Linked DNA regions of Desulfosarcina ovata subsp. ovata. The protein of the gene in region 2 binds, or shares a complex with, the protein of the main gene of each other region. Links are inferred from orthologs where the notes say so. Each region holds a gene or a part of one and is shown on either strand. Other genes may lie near its edges.

Region 1 (4,897 bases), 880 kb from region 2 along the record:
CCTTGATCATCCGGTTGACCGAAAAGTGCCGTCCGATATCCCTTAAAAACGGAATGTATGCCAACTGCGTCAGCCAGTCCGCATTGTTGACCATGATGGCCTGCTCATTGGAAAAATCAATGAATCGGGACAACTGATTCTTCAACCCCGTCACGTTGGCAGCCACATCTTCAACGGTGAGCAGCTTGCGCATTTCGGTTTTTCCACTGGGATCCCCCACCAGGCCGGTACCGCCACCCACCAGCGCAATGGGTCGGTGTCCGCAACGCTGCATATGCGCAAGGGACATGATGGGGACCAGGCTACCCACATGCAGGCTCGACGCCGTGGGGTCAAAACCAATATAGCAGGTAATTTGTTGCGCATCGAGGTAGTCGCGAAGTTCTTCATCGTGGGTGGTTTGCTCGATAAAACCGCGTTTGCGGAGGACATCCAGAACGTTTTCCATTTTTTCTCTCACTTTAATCATTTCTGATTATAACGGATTTTGGGGAGTTTGATTCCAATAAGCCGAACATACAGTGGCCTATCCCCCGACAAAAACACAACATGTTGATATTATTGAAGATTTGAGTCTAGACTTTTTACTAATAATTTTATATAGTTAGAGACACATCCCGCCAAAGGAGGTCTCTAACTATATGGGAATAGCAGATACAAGATCCGCTAACCGAAACAACAGAATCATATGTTTGCCCTTTTCTCAAGGCAATTATGAATGCAACATACTCAACCCGGTTGATTTCAGAACTTCCGTAAACAAAAGGATCGAACTGTTTCCGGAATTATTCCCGGCTGAAATCGAAAATGGATATCGGATGAAGGATCTTTATTACTCAAAAAAACAATCCATATGGATCCGTCGAATTAAAATATCCGGTGTTGCTTACACCATTCGTCCTTCATTTGTACTGCCATACCTCGTTGGATTTGTTGACGAAATCGAAGATGCAATGTTTTTTAGAAAGTTCGACATACCATTTTGGGCCATAAGTCGTGTTTTCGGAAAAGATCCCATGTATTGGTATCGAATCGAACAATCTATCGGGCGAAACAGCATTGTCGGAACAACTGTCCGAAATCCTCAAGATGTTCCCGAACATCTTGCCGCTGATGAAAAGCATACTCGAATTTTAGGTGAAAAAACGTATGTGGCCACGACAGTTGGTGATGGCTGTATTCTCGGTGCAGCCGTTGCCAAAGACGCCGGAGAACAAGCGTTAACAGATGCGTATCAAGTGTACAAACAAGAGGCCCAGTGTATAAAGCCGGAATATTCACCGGAAACCGTGAATATGGACGGCTGGAAAGCCACCCGAAATGCGTGGCAATTCCTCTTCCCGGCAGTAGTTATCATTTGCTGTTTTCTTCATGTGTTTATCAAAATTCGTGACCGTGCCAAAAAGAAATACCGAGATATTTTTGAAAACGCCGCATCAAAGCTATGGGAGTGTTATCGCGCTGAAAGTAAGGCATCGTTTTCCCAAAGAATAAGAAGGTTGTACGAATGGTGCGAAAAGAATGCTGTGCCATCCGTTATCATAGATCCCATAACGAAGTTACGGAAAAACATTGCCGCCTATCGTGTTGCCTACGATCATCCTAAAGCACACCGAACCAGTAACATGGTTGACCGGTTGATGCAAAGAATGGATCGCCACCTGTACAGTACCCAATATTTTCATGGATCGATGGATGCAGCGCAGTTGAGTATTCGAGGATGGACGCTCATCAATAATTTTTCACCATACAATCCTCGAACGGTTAAGTTGCACAATGGATTTAAAAGTCCGGCGGAACAGCTAAACCAATTCAGATATCACAACAACTGGTTGCAAAACTTGTACGTTTCGGCTTCTTTGGGTGGGTACCGGAGACCTCCCCAAAATCCGATATAATCAGAATCATTTTAATTCGCGTGACGCCAACGACAAGGATACCACGCCCTTTGTACGGGGATGGGGTTTATTTATTTGCATACTCCACTGCCCGCGTTTCCCGGATAACCGTCACCTTGATCTGGCCGGGAAAGGTCAACGACTCTTCAATCTTCTTGGCGATATCTCGGCTTAGCAAAACCGATTCCTCATCGGACACTTTTTCACTTTCCACAATGACGCGAATTTCGCGTCCGGCCTGAATGGCATATGTATTGGAAACCCCTTTAAAGCTGTTGGCAATGCCCTCGAGATCTTCTATCCGTTTAATGTAGTTTTCGAGCAGCTCTTTTCTGGCGCCGGGTCTGGCACCGGAAAGTCCATCGGCGGCCTGGACCAGCAGGGCATAAACAGAAGATGGGGGAACATCCTCGTGATGGGCGGCAATGGCGTGAACCACACCTTGGGATTCCCCAAATTTTTTTGCCAATTTTGATCCGATCACGGCATGGGGGCCTTCGACTTCATGATCAATGGCCTTGCCAATATCGTGAAGCAGCCCCATCCGTCGGGCAACCTTCTCCTTTAATCCCAATTCGGAAGCCATGATCCCGCACAAAACGCCCACCTCAACCGAATGCTGCAATACATTCTGGGCATAACTGGTACGATACTTCAAACGCCCCAGATACTTTATCAACTCGGCATGAATCCCGTGAACCCCAAGATCGAAGGCTGCTTGCTCGCCTGCCTCTTTGATGGCCGTATCAACCTCCTGACCCACTTTTTTAACAACGTCCTCAATGCGTGCCGGATGAATTCGTCCGTCAGAAATCAGTTTGATCAACGATAGCCGGGCGACCTCCCTCCGAACCGGATTGAATCCTGACAAAATGACCGCCTCCGGCGTATCATCAATGATCAGGTCGATTCCGGTAGCCGCTTCAATGGCACGGATGTTGCGGCCTTCCCGCCCGATAATACGGCCCTTCATTTCATCACCCGGCAGCTGAACCACCGAAACCGTTCGCTCGGCAACGAAATCACCCGCATACCGCTGGATGGCGGTGGCCATAATTTTTTTGGCTTTTTTATCGGCCTCTTCCTTGGCTTCGTTCTCGATCCGTTTGATCAGTTTGGCACCCTCATAACGCGCCTCGTTTTCCATCGCCCGGATCAACAGTTCCTTGGCCTGCTCTGCCGTCAACGTTGATATTCTTTCCAGCTGTGCCTTCTGTTCATCGAGAAGCGCTTTGTATTTTTCTTCATCTTCGGTGACAATTCGCTGCCTTTCCGATAAAGAGGATTCCTTGGCAGCAATATCGTTTTCCCGTTGATCGAAAATCTCTGCCTTGCGATCGATATTTTCTTCTTTCTGGATTAACCGTCGCTCGAGCTTTTTTAATTCGGAGCGGGTCTCTTTGGCCTCTAATTCAAATTCACTTTTCATTTTGAAGAGGATATCTTTGGCCTCGACGCCCGCCTCTTTTATCAAACTTTCCGCTTCGTTTTTGGCTGCATTGGTTATTTTTACGGCTTCATCCTCTGCATCCCTGAGTTTCTTCGATCCAATGGCACCTTTGAAAAAAACAGCTGCAGCGCATCCGGCCATTGCGGATATCACTGCAATCAAGAGCGTATATATGTTCATGCGTATCTCTCCGGCTGCTAAAATGTAGATGTATGTAAAAGCGCATCATCTGACTGCCAGATGACGTCCTTAATAGCCTTTTGGGAATTATGATACAAGACTGGCGTACATGCTTTGCTCGCACGCCTGAGAGGAAGAAATGGTGAAAAGCGGTGGTGTACCCCCACCATTGTGCCGTGTTGGCCGGTCTTTGATCCAAGGGATCAGGTGGGCGCCTTGTAACTTCTTTAGGCTTTTCTGTACAAGCAGAACTTGCTCACCGAAGTTAGGTAAGGCTCCCGTCAAGTGAGTGTTGGGTCAAAGTTCACCTTCCAATCACGAACACGGCAGGGGTTGATTCAGTGCGCCTTTTTCAATCACGGTTGCTGGTACCAACACAGATACCGCGTGTCTCTTAAAAGTGAAAAAGTGTTATCTCATCGATAGTCGGGAGATCGCAGCGTTATTGCATCGCTTTTTCCAGCTCGCTGAGAACCACTGCAGATTTTTCGGTCATTCGGTCAAACAGCTGCTGATAACATTTTTCGAGTTTGTAATTTTCACTGGCAAAATTAAGCCCTGTAAGAATTAAGATGGTCTCTTTATCGACATTGACCGGTTTACCGTCAAACTGGGATTGGACCTTCCTGACGGCGTCTTCGAAGTGGGCGGCTACCTGTTTCGCATCAGCCTCACCGGGTTCTGTCTGGAAGGTAAATTTACGACCAAATATTTGCAGTGTGACCGTTTTCTCCAATTCACATCCGTTCCTAAAATCGCAGGTCGGTTTACGGATCCTCTTTTACCCCTTCTAATCTTCCGATCAGATTGTCAATTTTCGTCCTGATGAGTTCAGTAAATGCATCGTGCTTTTTTTCTATTTCTTCTTTTTCGCGGATCAGATTTTCCAGCTGCCCGATCCTGCTGTTCAGATCCTCGTTTTCCTGTTGTAAGTGCTGGCGTGCTTTTACAACTTGTTCCACTTTTTGTTCAATGAGTTCAAATTGTTGAAGTATTGCTTCTATATCCAGCATATTATCGTTTTCCTTGATTCCTATATAACCGGGCCAGGGTTTTTAAGTCAAGTGAATTTACCGGACGCCCCACGGCCATCACACACCGACCGGAGGAAACCATTTTCACCGACCGGCTGCTGGCCGCCGGCTCCGATTGATGATCAGACATCTTTGCCAAATGCAAAAAGGGGCAAACCGGATCCGGTTTGCCCCCCCTGTGTTTATCGCTACGCAATCGATACCGGAGTCATCTTCGGGCCAGCATCACTACTGATGGCCCTTCAGACACCCGTAAATAAATCATCGTGTCTCTGCAAGCTGAATTCGGCTGATCGCACGAAGCAACGCTGCTTTGGCACGGACATAATCAATGT
Region 2 (6,357 bases):
CTCAACGCCCCGTATGGCCGAAGCCACCGGCACTGCGGTCGGTATCGCCCAGCCGCTCGACCACGTTGACACGGGCCTGCCAGACTTTCTGGATCACCATCTGGGCGATGCGGTCTCCCCGCTTGAGGGTCACCGGTTCCGCGCCCAAATTGATCAGGGCGATTTTCACCTCGCCCCGGTAATCGGCGTCAATGGTGCCCGGGGCATTGATGATGCCGATGCCATGCTTGACGGCCAGGCCGCTGCGGGGTCGAATCTGGGCTTCGAATCCATCGGGCAAAGCCATGGCAAAACCGGTGGGCACCAGACGAATCGCTCCGGGGAGCAACTCCAAGTCCGCCTCCAGGGCCGCACAGATGTCCATCCCGGAACAGCTTTCGGTCATGTAACGGGGCAGTGGCAGATCACCGTTTTTGTCAACATCCAGCCTGAGAAAATCAACCGTAATGGTCGTGTGCATGGCAACCGTCCAAAAAGAGAAGAAGATGAAAATTGTGGGTTGTGGGTTGGCAGGCTCTAAGCGGCCGTTATCGGAGGGGCCGGGCTCAGAAGCCAATCCGGCCGGCCGGATCGCTACGCTCGGCCCGGGGGCCGAGCATGGTCAGGGCCGGACTGCCACTGCCCCACAACGCATTGGCCAACGCGAGAATGTCGTCAGGGGTGACCGCATCGATCCGATCGATCACCGTCTGTATGGGAACATGGTCCCCGAAATAGAATTCGTTCTGCGCCAGACGCATCATCTGGTTGTCCGGACTCTCTTCGGCCATGAGCAGGTTCCCCGCGGTGAACGCCTTGGCATCACGCAGTACGTCAACGCCAACCGGTTCGCGTTTCATCTGTCGGAGCTGCTCCATAATCAGGTCGATGCTCTCATTCGCGTCTTCGGGGGCCACGGCCGTATAAACGCCGAACATCCCCGTATCCGCATATGAAGTGAGAAAGGAGTAGATGGCGTAGGCCAACCCGCGTTCCTCCCGAACCGTCTGGAAAAGCCGCGAACTCATGTTGCCCCCCAAAATGGTGTTGAGCAGCGAAGCAGCGAACCGGCGGGGATCGTTCACCGACACACCGGACATCCCCAGGCAGATATGGGTCTGCTCCAAATCCCGGTGCCGCAGGGTGGTATCACAGCCGTCGGTGGGCGTGCTGCGCGGCGCAAAACCGTTGCCCGGCGCAATGGCCGCAAAAACCGGGGCAGTCAAATCGACAATCCGTTCGTGGGTGACATTGCCGGCCACGGCGATAACCACCCGCGCAGGCTGATAGAGGCGACGAAAAAAATGCCGGATCTTGCGGCTGTCGAAACCGAGGATATTTTCGCGGGTACCCAGAATCGAGCGCCCCAGGGGATGGCGGCCCCACAGGGCCGGGCCGATCATGGTGTGGACCCACTCTTCCGGACTGTCCTCGACCATGCCGATCTCCTGGAAGATCACCGGCCGTTCCCGCGTCACCTCATCGTCATCAAAGACCGAATTGAGAAAAATATCGGAAAGGATATCCACCATGGTCGCAAGCTGCGTATCCAGCACCCGGGCATGATAGCAGGTGTGTTCCATGGAGGTGAAAGCGTTGGACTGACCGCCGATGGCGTCAAACTCTTTGGCAATCTGGAAGGCACTGCGTTTGAGCGTGCCCTTGAAGATCATGTGCTCGATAAAATGGGAGAGCCCACTTTCGGCATCACTTTCGTCACGGGCCCCCACGTGAACCCAGACGCCCATGGAGACCGAGCGCACGTGGGGCATGGTCATGGAGACGATGCGGACACCGTTCTCCAGAACAGTTTTATTCACCGTTGTTGCGACGTTCATCTTCAAGCACGGCCTTATGGCTGAGGCGGATCTTGCCGTCCTTGGAAATTTCCAGAACCTTGACCTTGAGCATGTCGCCTTCCTTGACCACGTCGGTCACTTTGGCCACCCGGCGGTTGGCCAGTTGGCTGATGTGGACCAGCCCGTCGGTACCGGGGACGATCTGGACAAAGGCGCCGAAATCGGTGGTTTTCACCACCTTGCCTTCGTAAGTCACGCCCACTTCGGGTTCCATGGTCAGCGACTCGATCTGCAGGCGGGCGGCATCCCCGTCCTCGGCGGAGGTGGCGGCGATCTTGACCAGCCCGCTGTCATCGATCTCGATTTTGGTATTGGTCTCGCTCTGGATGGCGCGGATCACCTTGCCGCCAGGGCCGATGATGTCACGGATCTTGTCCGGATTGATCTTGATGGAAACGATTTTGGGGGCAAAGGGAGAGATGTCGTCACGGGGCACGGACAGGGCGGCAAGCATCTTGTCGAGAATATGCAGGCGCCCGAGCTTGGCCTGGGCCAGGGCCTTTTCCATGATCTCCCGGGAAAGCTCGAGGATTTTGATATCCATCTGCAGGGCCGTGATGCCTTCGGCCGTACCGGTCACCTTGAAATCCATATCACCGGTGTGGTCCTCGTCCCCGAGAATATCCGAAAGGATCACCACCTGGTCGCCCTCTTGGACCAGTCCCATGGCGATACCGGAAACCGGCGCCTTGATGGGCACGCCACCGTCCATCATGGCCAGGGTTCCCGAGCAAACCGTGCCCATAGACGAAGATCCGTTGGACTCCAGCACCTCGGAAACAAGGCGAATGGTGTAATCGAAGACCTCCTTGTCGGGCAGAACCCGCTCCAGGGCCCGTGTGGAAAGGCCGCCATGGCCGATATCCCGACGGCTGGGGGCTCCGACGCGCTTGACCTCGCCCACCGAGTAAGGAGGAAAATTGTAATGCAGCATGAAGGGCCGGTTTTCTTCACCGCTGAGGGTCTCGACGCGCTGTTCGTCACCGCCCGATCCCAGGGTCAGAATACCCAGCACCTGGGTCTCACCGCGGGTAAACAGGGCGCTGCCATGGGGCCGGGGAAGAACACCGACCTCGCAGGTAATGGGCCGGATTTCGTCGAATTGGCGATTATCGATCCGGCGGCCTTCCTTGAGAATCATGTCCCGGCAAATCTGTTTCTGCAGATCACCCAAAATGGCCTTGATCTCATCCCGCCGGTCGGCGGCCGCATCCTCCAGGCTTTCGATCACCTGGGCCTTGGCCGCCCGCACCGCGTCGTAGCGTTTCATCTTTTCGGGAATGGTCAGCGCTTCACGCAGCAAGGCGGTCGCTTTCTCCTCGACCACCGCGGCCAGGGCCGGATCTTTTTCGGGCGGCACGAACTCCCGTTTGGGTTTCCCCATGGCCGCCTTCAACTGCTCCTGGGCATCGATAATCGGCTGGATCGCCTGGTGACCGAAGAAAATCGCTTCGAGCATGTCGGACTCACTCACCACATCGGCGCCGCCTTCAACCATCACCACACCGGTTCGGGAGCCGGCAATAATGATGTTGATATCGCCGGCGGCCATCTGCTCAAGGGTCGGGTTGGCGATAAACCGGCCCTCGACACGGGCCACGCGAACTGCCGCAATGGGACCGGCAAAGGGAATGTTCGAAATTTCCAGTGCCGCCGAAGCCCCCACCATGGCCAGCACATCCGGATCATTCTCCTGATCCATTGAGAGCACCGTGGCAATCACCTGGGTCTCAAAACGGTAGCCTTTGGGAAAAAGCGGTCGGATGGGACGGTCAATCAGGCGGGCGGTGAGGGTTTCCTTCTCGCTGGGCCTGCCGATTTCACGGCGGAAATAGTTTCCCGGAATCCGGCCGGCAGCATAAACCTTTTCCTGATACTCCACGGAAAGGGGCAAAAAATCGATATCTCTTTCGTCATTGGCAGAAACAACGGTTACCAGAACAATCGTGTCCCCGTATTGCACCACAACAGATCCGGAAGCCTGTTTGGCAACCTTGCCTGCCTGGATGCTGAGGGTCGTTCCTCCCACATCCGCCTTGAATGTATAATCCATTTAGCGTCTTTCTCCTGATAAAATTGCGGCAAGGGCGAAATCGATGCGCCCATTGCCCGTAAATCACCGGTCGCTGCGCCGGCCACCCGATGAGGGCCACAGGCATCCGGACGACCTGGCCGGCAGGCGTACCGCCAGCGGCCACACCGGCACAACCGGCGAAAGGGATTCGGCAACGCCGTGTTGCCGATATCGAGACACCTTAGCGCCGCAAACCAAGGGTTTCGATGATGGAACGGTAACGCTGCACATCATTGCGTTTGACGTAGTTGAGCAGTCTGCGGCGTTTACCGACCAGCATCAACAGTCCGCGGCGGGAATGGTGATCTTTTTTATGCACCTTCAGATGCTCGGTCAGGTAGGAAATCCGATGGGTCAAAAGCCCGATCTGAACCTCCGGAGAACCGGTATCGGTGTCGTGCTTTTTGTATTTTTCAATCAGTTCTTTTTTGGTTTCTGCGGTAAATGTCACTGTTCTCGTCCTCCTTGAAATAGTTACTGCATCCTATTTTGGGTTAGCATCCAGAGTCCCGACCGACAGCGGCTCCGGCCTGCAGAATCATGTCGCATACCATTCGATAATCCTGTAACTATCACCTTTATGATGATAAAACACAACAATAATTATAGCTGTCCGGCGGCGTGGCATCCAGTACGGCAATCAAGCGGCCATGGGGATCGACAACCTTGAACGCCCCGTTTTCCACAGGCGGCGGTACAGGGAAATCGGTGCCGGCCAGCTTCATGCCGTTACCGATCTTTCTGGCCAGGACGGCGTCGGCCGCCATCGCAGGCATGCGCGGCAGGGCCGCGACCATGGGAATCACCGTCTCTTCAAGGCGGCCCTGCACCCGACACGCTTCAAGCGCCTCCAGCCCCATGGCATCGTCGAGCGTAAAACCGCAACTGGCGGTTCTGCGGAGCCGCAAAAGATGACCGCCGCAGCCCAAAGCCCGCCCCATGTCCGCACACAGGGTGCGCACATAAGTACCGGCCGAACAGGACACCGCGAATCGGACGACCGGCAGATCGACCGAAAGAATCTCCAATCGGTCAATCCGAACCGGCCGGGCCGGCTTTTCCACGGCCACGCCCTTACGCGCCAGTTTGTAAAGCGGCGTCCCCTGGTGCTTCAGGGCCGAGTAAACCGGCGGCACCTGCTCGATCTCACCGACAAATCGCCGCGCCATCGCATGCACCCGCTGCGCGGTAACGTGGCCCAACGGCCGGCGACAAAGGACCTGTCCGGTGGCATCCTGGGTATCGGTCTCGGCGCCCAGCAACAGTTCCGCCGCGTAGGATTTGTCACCCTTGAGCAGAAATCGGGAAAGCCGAGTGGCCCGGTTGAGGCAGCAGACCAGAACACCGGTGGCAAAGGGATCCAGCGTTCCCGTGTGTCCAACCTTCCTGGCACCGAAAATTTTCTTGACGCGCGCCACAACGCCTGCCGAGGTGACACCTTCGGGCTTGTCCACCACCACCAGCCCGCTCAGTTTATCTGGCATGATTCGCCAAATCCGTCGGAAAGGTTGTAAATGGTCTGCTTCAGTTCAGCAAGGCTGGACGCCATGGAAAATCCGGCCGCACCGGCGTGCCCGCCACCGCCAAAGGTCGTCGCGATACGGGATACGTCCACACTGCCGTCGGAACGCAGGCTGACGTGAAACTGTTTTGGGCCGCCTTTGGCTCCGGGTCCATTTTCCAACTCGTGGATCAGGGCGGCCACCTTGACATCCCGAATCCGGCGGGCATAGTTGATCAGGCCGTCGGCATCTTCGGGTTGGGTTCCGGTATCGGCCAGCATCTCCTGGGTGACCGTCATGATGGAAAGATACCCGTTATTGGAAATCTCAATCGAATCCAGAGCGAGGTTGAGCAGCTTGATGCGTCCCAGGGAGTAGGTGCCGTAAACGTGCTGGGCAACCGCCGAGGGTTTCACGCCGGCGGCCACCATGGCCTCGCAGATGGTAAAAGCCGCCTGGTTGGTATTGGAAAACCGGAAAGAACCCGTATCGGTCAGGATGCCCGTATAAATTGCCGTTGCAATGGACGCATCGATTTCAAGTCCCATGGTCTGAATCAGCCGATAGATAATTTCAGACGTGGCACAAGCATCCACATCCACCAGGTGATATTGTCCGAATCGGCTGTTGGTGGTGTGGTGGTCGATGTTGACGATGACCGGTATGGTCTTGATGGCATCCGCATTTGAACCCACCCGGTTCAAGCTGCCGCAGTCCAGAATCACCGCCGTATCGAAGCGCGCCGGATCCGGAAGCTGTTTCTGGATGCGATGGACCGATGGCAGGAACCGGTAAACCGCAGGAATGGAGCTTTCGTTATGCAAGGTCACCTGTCGGTCCAGTTTCTCAAGGGCAAGTCCCATCGCCAGCAACGCACCAATGGCATCACCATCCGGATTGGTATGGGAGGCAAGCAGAATGCGTTCACTGCTCGTCAGCTGTT

Evidence for each region.
Region 1: pnp (region 2) and rny share a complex: the UniProt entries of both Bacillus subtilis proteins name them as parts of the possible RNA degradosome complex. The link is inferred for Desulfosarcina ovata subsp. ovata from one-to-one orthologs.

The regions. Positions count from the first base shown.
Region 1 is NZ_AP021879.1:6,679,800-6,684,696, reverse strand. What follows is about bases 1,248-4,198. They hold rny (ribonuclease Y), read right to left. Parts: upstream 3,529-4,198; coding sequence 1,966-3,528; downstream 1,248-1,965. Other genes in these bases: GN112_RS29320 (cell division protein ZapA), read right to left, coding at 3,971-4,198; GN112_RS34645 (hypothetical protein), read left to right, coding at 1,248-1,898. Also shown: more of GN112_RS34645, read left to right, coding at 642-1,247; more of GN112_RS29320, read right to left, coding at 4,199-4,264; GN112_RS29315 (hypothetical protein), read right to left, coding at 4,296-4,541; GN112_RS29310 (F0F1 ATP synthase subunit epsilon), read right to left, coding at 4,824-4,897. UniProt on the Bacillus subtilis protein: Endoribonuclease that initiates mRNA decay. Initiates the decay of all SAM-dependent riboswitches, such as yitJ riboswitch. Involved in processing of the gapA operon mRNA, it cleaves between cggR and gapA.
Region 2 is NZ_AP021879.1:5,798,144-5,804,500, reverse strand. The notes cover bases 1,342-4,281. They hold pnp (polyribonucleotide nucleotidyltransferase), read right to left. Parts: upstream 3,892-4,281; coding sequence 1,792-3,891; downstream 1,342-1,791. Other genes in these bases: rpsO (30S ribosomal protein S15), read right to left, coding at 4,094-4,281; GN112_RS25380 (hypothetical protein), read right to left, coding at 3,955-4,092; GN112_RS25390 (M16 family metallopeptidase), read right to left, coding at 1,342-1,817. Also shown: dut (dUTP diphosphatase), read right to left, coding at 2-460; more of GN112_RS25390, read right to left, coding at 546-1,341; more of rpsO, read right to left, coding at 4,282-4,363; tRNA pseudouridine(55) synthase TruB, read right to left, coding at 4,491-5,396; GN112_RS25365 (DHH family phosphoesterase), read right to left, coding at 5,381-6,357; 30S ribosome-binding factor RbfA, read right to left, coding at 6,339-6,357. UniProt on the Bacillus subtilis protein: Involved in mRNA degradation. Catalyzes the phosphorolysis of single-stranded polyribonucleotides processively in the 3'- to 5'-direction. Necessary for competence development in Bacillus subtilis.